DNA from 2 places in the Bacillus sp. YH3-2-B2 genome. Region 2 is predicted to be linked to the other one. Evidence: a T-box and tRNA genes for the amino acid it is inferred to sense, from the RefSeq annotation. Region 2 holds a T-box; the other holds one or more tRNA genes.

Region 1 (3,217 bases), on a different contig from region 2:
GGTGGAAGTGTGGCGACACATGGAGCTGACAGATACTAATCGATCGAGGACTTAACCAATTTGAATGTATGCTTTCTGTTATCTAGTTTTGAGAGAATTTTTTAAAAAAACTCTTGCTTTTTCTGAAATACATAGTATAATAATACATGTCACTAAAACGTCTGGTGATGATGGCGAAGAGGTCACACCCGTTCCCATGCCGAACACGGAAGTTAAGCTCTTCAGCGCCGATGGTAGTCGGGGGTTTCCCCCTGTGAGAGTAGGACATCGCCAGGCAAACTTCATTCCGCAGTAGCTCAGTGGTAGAGCTATCGGCTGTTAACCGATCGGTCGTAGGTTCGAATCCTACCTGCGGAGCCATTTATGGAGAGCTGTCCGAGTGGCCGAAGGAGCACGATTGGAAATCGTGTAGGCGGTAACCCCGTCTCAAGGGTTCGAATCCCTTGCTCTCCGCCACTAATTATCAATACATAACAAACGAAAAAATACCAGGGCCCGTTGGTCAAGCGGTTAAGACACCGCCCTTTCACGGCGGTAACACGGGTTCGAATCCCGTACGGGTCACTTATATGATGGAGGATTAGCTCAGCTGGGAGAGCATCTGCCTTACAAGCAGAGGGTCGGCGGTTCGAGCCCGTCATCCTCCACCATTATCATCGCGGGGTGGAGCAGTTCGGTAGCTCGTCGGGCTCATAACCCGAAGGTCGCAGGTTCAAATCCTGCCCCCGCAACCAAAAAAAATGGTCCGGTAGTTCAGTTGGTTAGAATGCCTGCCTGTCACGCAGGAGGTCGCGGGTTCGAGTCCCGTCCGGACCGCCATTTATAAAAAGGCTCGGTAGCTCAGTTGGTAGAGCAACGGACTGAAAATCCGTGTGTCGGCGGTTCGATTCCGTCCCGAGCCACCATTTGCCGGTCTAGCTCAATTGGTAGAGCAACTGACTTGTAATCAGTAGGTTGGGGGTTCAAGTCCTCTGGCCGGCACTCTAAATGATGGAGGGGTAGCGAAGTGGCTAAACGCGGCGGACTGTAAATCCGCTCCCTCAGGGTTCGGCAGTTCGAATCTGCCCCCCTCCACCATTTTATAAATAGGGGCATAGTTTAACGGTAGAACAGAGGTCTCCAAAACCTCCGGTGTGGGTTCGATTCCTACTGCCCCTGCCACTATATTATTTATTCATCTTCAGATTATGGCGGTTGTGGCGAAGTGGTTAACGCACCAGATTGTGGCTCTGGCACTCGTGGGTTCGATTCCCATCAATCGCCCCATATTATCATTGGGCTATAGCCAAGCGGTAAGGCAACGGACTTTGACTCCGTCATGCGTTGGTTCGAATCCAGCTAGCCCAGTTGCATTTTTTTAAAAACAACAGCATAAGATGTAATAAGTTCTTTTTACATGTTGCGGAAGTAGTTCAGTGGTAGAACATCACCTTGCCAAGGTGGGGGTCGCGGGTTCGAATCCCGTCTTCCGCTCCAAATTACGGCGGCATAGCCAAGTGGTAAGGCAGAGGTCTGCAAAACCTTTATCCCCGGTTCGAATCCGGGTGTCGCCTTTCTATTGCCGGGGTGGTGGAATTGGCAGACACACAGGACTTAAAATCCTGCGGTAGGTGACTACCGTGCCGGTTCAAGTCCGGCCCTCGGCACCAATTTAACTTTGAGCGAATTATGTTAAATTGGTCATCAATTTTATTATTATAAAACATATATGAGAGTGATTTGCATATTGCAGGTCGCTTTTTTTTATATAATAAAAGCGTGAAGACTATCAATATAAGTTTCTTGCTTGTATCGTATATACTGCATTACCATTTGAAAAAACTTTACTAAAACCATTGACGCTTTATAAAATGCATGTTATATTTATATACGTCGGTTGAACACGACGCATTATATGCCGGTGTGGCGGAATTGGCAGACGCGCACGACTCAAAATCGTGTTCCTTCTGGAGTGCCGGTTCGACCCCGGCCACCGGTATACAAAGGCTTCTACATATTGTAGAAGCCTTTTTTGTTGTATGAAAATATCCTCCAAGGCTTGTGAAAACATGTTACCTGCAGCAGGAGGAGCTGGATTCGGCGCACCGTGCTTATATTAAGGAAACACCGATTCGGCCGTGGAGTTAAATCTTTCCGATCGGGCTGTTTTTGCTATTAACACTGTTTCTCAGCTGGTGGGGCGGCCATTCAAAAGCGCGCATTATTGGCAGCGGTTATTGCAGCATTTGCTCTTTTTATGTTTCAGCGCTTTCCAGCAGGCGAGCTTGTTACCCATTTTATTAAGGACGGAAACGAATTGGTCAACGTTATTATTATGTTATCGCTGATTTGAGCCGTAACAGCAGTAGCTGAAAATCTGGGATTCTCGAAATATGTTACTTCTCATTTAACATCATGGATCCCTCATATGTTTATTGCGCCGTCTCTTTTTATACTGGGGGCTGTTATATCCTATTTTATCGGGTCATCCTGGGGGACTTGGGACGCTGGCGGTTCAGTTACATACCAGCTTATTATTAGCGATCGGGGCCGTGTTTGCGAGCGGAACATTTGGTTTGCTTCTCCCCTCAGTGATAATACGGTGTTGGGGATCAATGTTGTGAAGTATGCCCGTTCGAAGCTTGTTCCGGCGATTATCGCCGCGGGGATCTCCGTTATGTTATACGGTGCGTATTTCAGATAATAAATACTTTTTGAAGGCGTTATCCGAAATTGGGATAACGCCTTTTTAATGAGCTGTTATACTTGAGAAAAAAGAGGTGATGACATTGAAGCAGATTATTACAATGGGCGGCGGGGGGTTTTCAATGGAGCCGGATCATCTTGTGCTGGATCAGTATATTTTAGAGCAGTCGGCGCGGTCAAAGCCGAAAGTTTGTTTTTTGCCGACGGCAAGCGGAGATTCGGAGAATTATATCAGCAGGTTTTATCAGGCCTTTCAAAAGCTGCGGTGTGAGCCGGATCACTTGTCGCTGTTTAAACCGCCGGGTTCTGATCTCAGATCCTTTCTCATGAAGAAAGATATTATATATGTCGGCGGCGGAAATACGCGCAATATGCTTGTCTTATGGAAAGAGTGGGGGCTTGACCTTATTCTTCGTGAAGCTTGGGAAAACAGCATCATCTTGGCGGGTCTCAGCGCCGGCCGGTGTATCACCGCCTGATTTCCGAAAAGAAACTCAGGGCGGGCTATGCCGCTGATGACGGCGCTGCGCTT
Region 2 (8,618 bases):
GTTGAAACACTCGCCTGTTACCGGATATGAAATCAGCAAAAGGTCAGGCGTCCCCCGCTCAATGATCTATGAGGTATTGGGGAAATTAGTTGATAAAGGCGCTGTCCATATTGTACCGTCTGATCCGGTTACATATGCCCCGCTGGCCGGAAAGGAATTAATCGACCGGCTCCGGCACGATTTCGAGAACTCATTCGGCTACCTTGAGGAAAAGTTATTGGCGCTGGAAAGCGAGCAGGAGATGAATGTCATCCGCCGCATCAGCACGAATGATCATGTCATCAATGAGATGAAGGATATGATTGAAAAAGCCGAGGAAGAGTTGTGGCTGTCTGTCTGGGAACAGCAGATTCCCTTTATTCAAGAAGCCGCTAATAAACGCGCCGCCGAACAATTGCCCGTCTTTTCGATTGTGTTCGGCCCTCCGGAAGTGAAGCTCGGAAATACGACAAATCATAATATGTCTCCTGAAGTGGCGGAGAAACGGATGGGCGGAAGATTAACGATAGCTGCCCGAGATAATAAAGAAGTCTTAATCGCCAATTTTTCTCCGCAGACGAATGCCTGGGCCATTAAATCAGAAGATCCCGCTCTCGTTCTCGTGGCCATGGAATATATGAGGCACGATCTGATGTTCGCAGAGCTTGTGAAAGAAGTCGGGGCTGAAAAAGTTGAAGGCCTGATGAAACAAAACCATTCGTTATTTCATGTCGTCACCGGAAATCGGTTCATATAAATGTGAACCGTATTTTCTTTGATTTTTTCATTAGTCGTTATCATTATAATCTCTATGAAAGGAGTATAAAAAATGATTAACACAGAAGTGCAAAAAACCGCCGTTTCCCGGGAAATGAACGATACGTTTTTACAGGGGGTGCGGGATTGTGTGCCTACGCTGCTGGGCTATATGAGCATCGGTTTTGCTTTCGGCATCGTCGGCGTTGCCTCTCATCTAAGCATTCTTGAAATCTGTTTGTTATCCTTGTGTGTCTATGCCGGCGCCGCCCAATTTATTATTTGCTCGCTCCTTGTTTCCGGGAGTCCGATTTCCGCCATTATTTTAACGACGTTTATCGTCAATCTGCGGCACCTTCTGCTGAGCCTGACCATCGCGCCGTATTTCACGAAATACTCTCTGGCGAAAAATATCGGCTTCGGGGCTCTGCTTACTGACGAATCTTTCGGAGTAGCGGTGAACAAAGCGGCTCAGAACGGCAGGTTACACGATAAGTGGATGAACGGCCTCAATATAACCGCTTACATGTGCTGGGTTATTTCCTGCGTGATGGGCGGGCTTCTCGGGCAATGGATATCTGATCCTTACGCGCTCGGCCTGGACTTTGCTTTGCCCGCTATGTTCGCGGCGCTGCTTGTGCTGCAATTGCAGTCATCCGCTTCGGAAAAGCTGAAGCACAGCCTCTCCTTAATTCTCTATATGATCATTTTTATGGTCTTGTTATCGTATTTCGTCCCGTCACACATCGCGGTCATCGTCTCAACCGTGATTGTGGCAACGATCGGGGTGGTGACGGACAAATGAGCATCAGCACACAAATGATCTGGATTATACTCGGCTGCATGATTGTTACACTTGTGCCGCGCATTGTTCCGTTTATATTTGTCCGGAACATTCAGATGCCTGAATTGGCTTTAAAATGGCTCTCCTTTATTCCGCTTTGCATTTTGACGGCTCTGGTAACGGAAAGCATGATTGTGAAAACAAACAGCGCTTTGACCTTTGATTGGAAAGCAATGATCGTTCTCATCCCGACATTGCTTTGCGCGATGCTGACAAAAAGCTTATCCATCACGGTCATCACAGGAGTCGTGCTGATGGCCGCCGTCAGACTGATATGGTGACAATCAAAAGCCTCCATTCCGCAGAATGGAGGCTTTACCTTTATGATATCGGATTTTCTTCTTCCGTCTCTGATTCCTCGGCTTCGGCTTCGGCGTTTATGCTTTGCTGCTGTTCCCAATGATCCCGCTGCAATCTTTCTTTGGCGATGGTAAACATAAAATTCACGGCGCAGCACCCCTTCCCTGTTTTGCTTATACCATGTACTGTACTCATTTCCCCGTGCAGTATTCACAAAACATAAAAAAGCAGCCTGCCGCATGGAGCGGCCGGACTGCTTTTTATTTTCAGTACGTGATCAGGAAGTATTTTTTCTTTCCGCGGCGCAGTACGGTAAATTGATCTTCAATGCGGTCTTCCGCAGTCAGAAGATGCCCGATGTCCGTCTGGCGCTCGCCGTTAATGTAAACAGCTCCGTTTTGAATGTCTTCGCGGGCCTGCCGTTTTGAAGGCGATAATTTAGATTCCACTAGCACGTCTACTAAAGACAGTTCTTCAGAGCGGTCTTTTTCAAACGAAGGTACATCTTTAAATCCTACCTTGACGTCTTGAGCAGAAAGCTCTTTAATATTGCCGCTGAACAGCGCCTGGGAGATATGAACAGCCTGCTCAAGCGCTTCGCGGCCGTGTACAAGAACCGTCACCTCTTCAGCGAGACGTTTCTGCGCTTCTCTTTTCTCAGGAGCCGTCTCCGTTTTTTCAGCATAAGCTTCAATTTCCTCTTTTGACAAGAAAGTAAAGTATTTTAAGTATTTGACGACGTCGCGGTCATCTGTATTGATCCAGAACTGGTAGAATTCGTACGGCGATGTTTTTTCTTTATCAAGCCAAATGGCGCCGCCTTCCGTTTTGCCGAATTTCGTGCCGTCAGCTTTTGTGACGAGCGGAATGGTAAGACCGAAAGCTTTCGCCCCTTCTTCTTCTGATTTTCTGATCAGTTCAAGACCGGCCGTGATGTTGCCCCACTGGTCACTGCCTCCGATTTGGAGTTTGCAGTTCTTTTCTCTGTACAGATTCAGAAAATCGTAGGATTGCAGGATCATGTAGCTGAATTCCGTGTAAGAAATTCCGGTTTCAATTCTTGAGCTTACAGTATCTTTCGCAAGCATGTAGTTAATTCCGAAGTTCTTTCCGACGTCGCGGAGAAATTCAATGATGCTCAGCTTTCCGATCCAATCAAAGTTGTTCGCTATGACAGCGGGGTTTTCTCCCGCCTCGAAATCTAAAAATCGGGAAAGCTGATTTTTAATTTTTTGCGACCATTCGACAACGATATCCTGAGTATTTAACGTACGCTCCGCTTTTTTGCCGCTCGGATCGCCGATCAGTCCCGTCGCGCCGCCTACAAGCGCAATCGGATGGTGGCCTGCAAGCTGGAAACGGCGCAGTGTCAATATCGGCAGAAGGTGTCCGATGTGCAGGCTGTCAGCCGTCGGGTCAAACCCTGAGTATAAACGGATTTTTTCTTCGCTCAGCTGTTTATTCAGTCCTTCTTCATCCGTCATTTGCTGGATTAAGCCGCGGAATGATAAATCCTCTAATAAGTTAGTCATTTTGTCTGCTCCTTTGTTTATGAAAATAAAAAACGCCCCTTCGTTTAAAACGAAGGGACGATATAATCGCGGTACCACCCTACTAATAAAAACATAAAAAAGCTTTTATCACTCTTTTTGATAACGGACCGTGTCCGTTCTTTCACTACTGAAAGCCTTGGAATAGCTTTGTTCGCAAAAGCGGTTCATGAGTGTATTCGGCATATCTTATGTGCTGATTTTCACCGGCCATCAGCTCTCTGGAACAATCAGATATCCTACTTGTCTCAATCAAAACCTTTTCGTATGAAGCTTACTCATTTTTAACATAAATAAAATACGATGTCAACGCCGTCTTTAATCTTCCATTGTGGACAGGTCGCCTGCTGGCAGGTTCAGCTCCCACGCCTTCAGCACACGTCTCATGATTTTTCCGCTCCGTGTTTTCGGAAGTTTATCTTTGAATTCAATTTCCCGCGGTGCGGCATGCGCGGCAAGCCCCTGTTTTACAAAGAGGCGAATGTCCTCCTTCAGCTGATCGGATGGCTCATGCCCTTCTCTGAGCGCGATAAACGCTTTAATAATTTCTCCCCGGACAGGGTCCGGCTTTCCGATGACGCCGGCTTCGGCAATCGCCGGATGTTCAACAAGTTTGCTTTCGACTTCAAACGGGCCGACGCGCTCGCCGGATGTCATGATGACATCATCGACTCTGCCTTGGAACCAGAAATAACCGTCTTCATCCATATAAGCAGAATCTCCGGAAACATACCAGCCGCCCGGCATAAAATAAGAATCATATTTCTCTTTGTTGTTCCAAATGGAATCCATCATCGACGGCCAGCCCTTTTTAATGGCGAGATTTCCCATTCGGTACGGCGGAAGCTCATTTCCCTGATTGTCAACGATCGCCGCTTCCACTCCCGGAATCGGTTTCCCCATTGAGCCCGGCTTGATCTCCATGCAAGGATAATTGCAGATGAGCTGTCCGCCCGTTTCTGTCATCCACCACGTGTCGTGGATGCGCTTGCCGAATACTTTATGTCCCCACTTGATGACCTCGGGGTTCAAAGGTTCTCCGACACTCAGGACGTGACGAAGTGAAGTAAGGTCAAATTTGGATGTCATTTCATCTCCGGCGCCCATAAGCATTCTGAAAGCCGTCGGAGCGCTGTACCAGACGCTGACACCGAGCTTCTCAATCGTGCCGTACCAGTTTTCCGGACTGAATCTGCCGCCGACGATCACGTTCGCCGCTCCGTTCAGCCACGGCGCAAATATCCCGTACACCGTCCCGGTCACCCAGCCCGGGTCCGCAGTGCACCAGTAAATATCGTCTTCTTTAAGATCAAGCACCCACTTGCCGGTCTGGTATTGCTGAATCATGGCTTCATGAACATGGAGCACACCTTTGGGCGTTCCGGTAGACCCTGATGTGTAGTGAAGCAGGTAGCCGTCTCTTCTGTCCATCCATTCAATATCAAGTCTCGTGCTTTCTCCCTCAGCCGCTTTATCATAATGGATGATTTTATCTCCCGCTTCTTTGCTGCCGCCGACAATGAAAATATGCTCGAGGTCGGGCAGGCTGTCCGCCGGAATCCGTTCGGCCAGTTCAGGTGTCGTCACGACAACCTTTGCCTGGCTGTTCAACAGGCGGTCTTTGACGGCGCCTTCCATAAACGCTTCAAATAAAGGGCCGGCGATCGCACCGATTTTAATTGCGCCGAGCATGATAAAGTAAAGCTCCGGCGAACGCGGCATGAAAATAAAAACGCGGTCCCCTTTTTCCACGTTTCCATACCGTCTCAGTACATTTCCCGCCCGGTTCGATTCCTCCATCATTTCTTTAAATGTGTATTTTTCATCCCGGTTTGCGTCCTTGTAATACAGCGCTACTTTGTTTTTTCGAAATGATTCGGCATGACGGTCAATCGCTTCGTACGCCGCATTCAGCTTCCCCGTCTGATGCCAGGAAAACTCCGCTTCGACCTCTTTCCAATCGAAGCTGCGGTACGTTTCCTCATAATTTCGCAGATGATAATTCCCCTTTTCCGCCGGCAACGCTTTCAAATTCATGCAACATCCCCCTTTGCTTATCTATAGACTAATTATAGTAGATGTTCACAGTTTTCTCAATTTTTAAAATATAAATTACAACACTATTGAAAACGCTTTATATTTTGTTATGCTTAAGAGAGATGTGTTTTTATTAAGAACCGACAGGCGGTGAATCAGTGAAACATCATAAAACGTACCATTCTTCATCAATTCAGACAGCAGCCGGCCCTCTATTGGTAGAAGGGCCCGTTCCTCCAAAGGACCTAGCACAGTATGAGTTTCATGAAGGCCTGACAGCCTTTCGCCTTCCTCATGAACAGCACAAAGCGTTAATCGAGATCGCCGGGCTTCCTGAAGGTCGGATCATTATCGCCAGGGACGGACAGACGATTATCGGCTATGTGACGTATTTATATCCTGATCCGCTTGAACGGTGGTCTGACGGAAATATGGAAGACCTCCTTGAACTCGGTGCGATCGAGGTCGCTCCCGGCTACAGGGGCTGTTCTGTCGGAAAAACGTTGCTGACAGTCAGCATGATGGATGAACAGATGGAACGGTACATCATCATGACGACGGAATATTACTGGCATTGGGATTTAAAAGGAATGAAAAAAGATGTGTGGGAATACAGAAAGATCATGGAAAAGATGATGAATGCCGGGGGTCTTGTCTGGTTTGCAACGGATGAACCGGAAATCAGCTCTCATCCGGCCAATTGTCTGATGGCCCGCATCGGCAGGCACGTCAGTCAGGAGTCAATTGAACAGTTCGACAGGCTTCGTTTTTATCAGCGATTTATGTATTGACTGACATACAAAGGGGATAAAAAGATGATTGCAGAACAAATCATGAAACGGGACGTCATCACCGTCTCAAAACACGACTCCATTGAAACAGCCGTCCGGAAAATGAAGATATATCATATCCGCCATCTCCCTGTCATCGACGACGAGCTGCACGTCACCGGTATTGTCACAGACAGAGACATTAAACAGGCCGGCCCCGGCAGCTTTGAACAAAAGGAACGCGGCGCGTTTCTGACAAACAAAGTGGAGACCATTATGAAGCGGGATGTCATCTGCGCCCATCCGCTTGACTTTGTGGAAGAAATATCCGCCTCCTTTTATGAGCACGGCATCGGCTGTCTGCCGATTACGGTAAACCATAAGCTGACGGGCATTTTAACGAAAACCGACGTGCTCCGGACTTTCGTCAGCCTGACAGGCGCGGCCCAGCCGGGATCCCAGGTGGAAATCCTGGTGACGGATATGACAAAAAGCCTTGCTGATCTCAGCTGCTTGTGCCGTGATCTTCAGCTTCAAATCCTGAGTGTGCTCGTCTATCCCCATGATTCCGCCGGGTCGAACATTCTCGTCTTCCGGGTGAAGACGATGAATCCGCTCCCTTTTATCCGTGCCGTTCATGAAGCCGGATACAATGTCTTATGGCCGAAGCATTTGAGGGATCAGCCATGAAAGACAGCGTTTTTGTTTATTCGCCTTCTTATCAGACGTATCAATTTCATCAGGATCATCCGTTCAATCAGCAGCGCGTGCTTTTAACATACGATCTGCTTCAGGCGGCGGACGCGTTTGACGAAGGAGACATCGTCATTCCGCGCACGGCCTCTAAAGAAGAGCTGGCTCTCGTTCATACAGAGGATTATATACAGGCGGTGGAACTTGCGGGTGCGGGCCGGCTCCCTGCCGCAGAAGGAGAAAGCTACGGTCTCGGAACGGAAGACACCCCCGTTTTTGCCGGCATGCATGAAGCTGCGTCGCTTCTGGTGGGCGGCACCTTAACGGCGGCTGATTACGTCATGACGGGACAAGCCAGGCACGCCTGCAATTTAGGAGGCGGCCTTCACCACGGCTTCCGCGGCAGGGCGTCAGGCTTTTGTATCTATAATGACAGCGCCGTGGCCATCCAATACATCCAGAAGAACTACGGGGCAAAAGTGTTATACATTGATACAGACGCCCACCACGGCGACGGCGTTCAATTTACGTTTTACGACAGGTCTGATGTCTGCACTGTTTCTTTTCACGAGACCGGGCGTTATTTATTTCCCGGGACGGGGCAGGTACTGGAAAAAGGAAGCGGGCAAGGCTACGGCTATTCTTTTAACATTCCGCTGGACGCTTTCACAGAGGACGATTCCTTTCTCCACGCTTACAAAACGGCCGCCTCAGAAATCGCGGCTTTTTTTAAGCCGGATGTCATACTTACCCAAAACGGTGCGGACGCCCATTATTACGACCCGTTGACACACCTGTCCAATACAATCTCCATTTATCAGGAGATCCCGCGGCTCGCTCATTCATTAGCCCATCAATATTGCAGCGGCAGATGGATCGCGGTCGGCGGCGGCGGATACGATATTTGGAGAGTCGTCCCGAGAGCATGGAGCCGCATTTGGCTTGAGATGAAAGGGATTGATCCCGGGGAGCGCATACCGCAGAAATGGATTGATAAATGGCAGAAGCATTCCCCCTGCACGTTGCCCGCTTTTTGGAGTGATCCTGAACAATTATATCCTCCGATTCCCCGTAAAGAAGAAATTTCAGAAAAAAATGCCCAAACCGTGGAAAAAGCTCTTTTTGCCATCCGGTCTGAGCAGCGGTATAAAACAAAATAAAAAACGACCTTATGAGGAGGTCGTTTTTTTGATCACAATTTCTACACGGCGGTTTTCTTTCATATGTCCGGGACTTTTGTTGTCCTTCACAGGTTTCGTATCCGCATACCCGGCAGAGATAAACCGTTTGGCGGAAAAGTCTTCATTCGCGGTAAAATACCGGATCACACTCGCCGCTCTTGCAGACGACAGCTCCCAGTTCGACGGGAATTGATAGGTGGAAATCCGGCGGCTGTCCGTATGGCCTTCTACCTGTATGTCATTCGGAATTGTTTTTAAAAGCACCGCGATCTGATGCAGAACCGGCTCGGCGTTTTTCAGCACATCCGCTTTTCCCGTCTGAAACAGAACGGCCTCCTGCAGCACAAGAACCACTCCGCGCTCATCGCGCTTCGCCGTCAATTTGGAACTCAAATGATGCGCTTTTATGTATGTCTTCACGTTTTGTAACAGCAAATCCTGTTCTTTATTTTCGTTTGCTTTGTCTGATGACGCCGGTTCACCCCCGCCGCCGTTTGTATGAATCGAT

Evidence for each region. A T-box is a leader RNA that pairs with one kind of tRNA and senses whether it is charged. The one in region 2 lies ahead of tyrS (tyrosine--tRNA ligase), so its partner is inferred to be a tRNA-Tyr.
Region 1: it has a tRNA-Tyr gene. The T-box ahead of tyrS (tyrosine--tRNA ligase) is inferred to sense a tRNA for this amino acid. The anticodon was not compared.

The regions. Positions count from the first base shown of each region.
Region 1 covers NZ_JBSJQE010000001.1:67-3,283, forward strand. Annotated here, with positions in the region: partial or broken rRNA gene ACWJJX_RS00005 (23S ribosomal RNA) at 1-59, shown strand, start outside; rRNA gene rrf (5S ribosomal RNA) at 161-276, shown strand; tRNA gene ACWJJX_RS00015 (tRNA-Asn) at 286-360, shown strand; tRNA gene ACWJJX_RS00020 (tRNA-Ser) at 366-456, shown strand; tRNA gene ACWJJX_RS00025 (tRNA-Glu) at 493-564, shown strand; tRNA gene ACWJJX_RS00030 (tRNA-Val) at 575-650, shown strand; tRNA gene ACWJJX_RS00035 (tRNA-Met) at 658-734, shown strand; tRNA gene ACWJJX_RS00040 (tRNA-Asp) at 743-819, shown strand; tRNA gene ACWJJX_RS00045 (tRNA-Phe) at 830-905, shown strand; tRNA gene ACWJJX_RS00050 (tRNA-Thr) at 909-981, shown strand; tRNA gene ACWJJX_RS00055 (tRNA-Tyr) at 993-1,077, shown strand; tRNA gene ACWJJX_RS00060 (tRNA-Trp) at 1,088-1,161, shown strand; tRNA gene ACWJJX_RS00065 (tRNA-His) at 1,191-1,266, shown strand; tRNA gene ACWJJX_RS00070 (tRNA-Gln) at 1,276-1,347, shown strand; tRNA gene ACWJJX_RS00075 (tRNA-Gly) at 1,402-1,476, shown strand; tRNA gene ACWJJX_RS00080 (tRNA-Cys) at 1,483-1,553, shown strand; tRNA gene ACWJJX_RS00085 (tRNA-Leu) at 1,561-1,649, shown strand; tRNA gene ACWJJX_RS00090 (tRNA-Leu) at 1,897-1,978, shown strand; gene ACWJJX_RS00095 (hypothetical protein) at 2,399-2,683, shown strand; partial or broken gene ACWJJX_RS00100 (Type 1 glutamine amidotransferase-like domain-containing protein) at 2,769-3,217, shown strand, end outside.
Region 2 covers NZ_JBSJQE010000003.1:829,897-838,514, forward strand. Annotated here, with positions in the region: gene ACWJJX_RS14335 (TrmB family transcriptional regulator) at 1-736, shown strand, start outside; gene ACWJJX_RS14340 (AzlC family ABC transporter permease) at 809-1,540, shown strand; gene ACWJJX_RS14345 (AzlD domain-containing protein) at 1,537-1,860, shown strand; gene sr7p (small protein SR7P) at 1,901-2,026, opposite strand; gene tyrS (tyrosine--tRNA ligase) at 2,146-3,411, opposite strand; T-box leader at 3,462-3,694, opposite strand; gene acsA (acetate--CoA ligase) at 3,748-5,466, opposite strand; gene ACWJJX_RS14365 (GNAT family N-acetyltransferase) at 5,625-6,257, shown strand; gene ACWJJX_RS14370 (acetoin utilization AcuB family protein) at 6,282-6,926, shown strand; gene ACWJJX_RS14375 (acetoin utilization protein AcuC) at 6,923-8,089, shown strand; gene motS (flagellar motor protein MotS) at 8,099-8,618, opposite strand, start outside.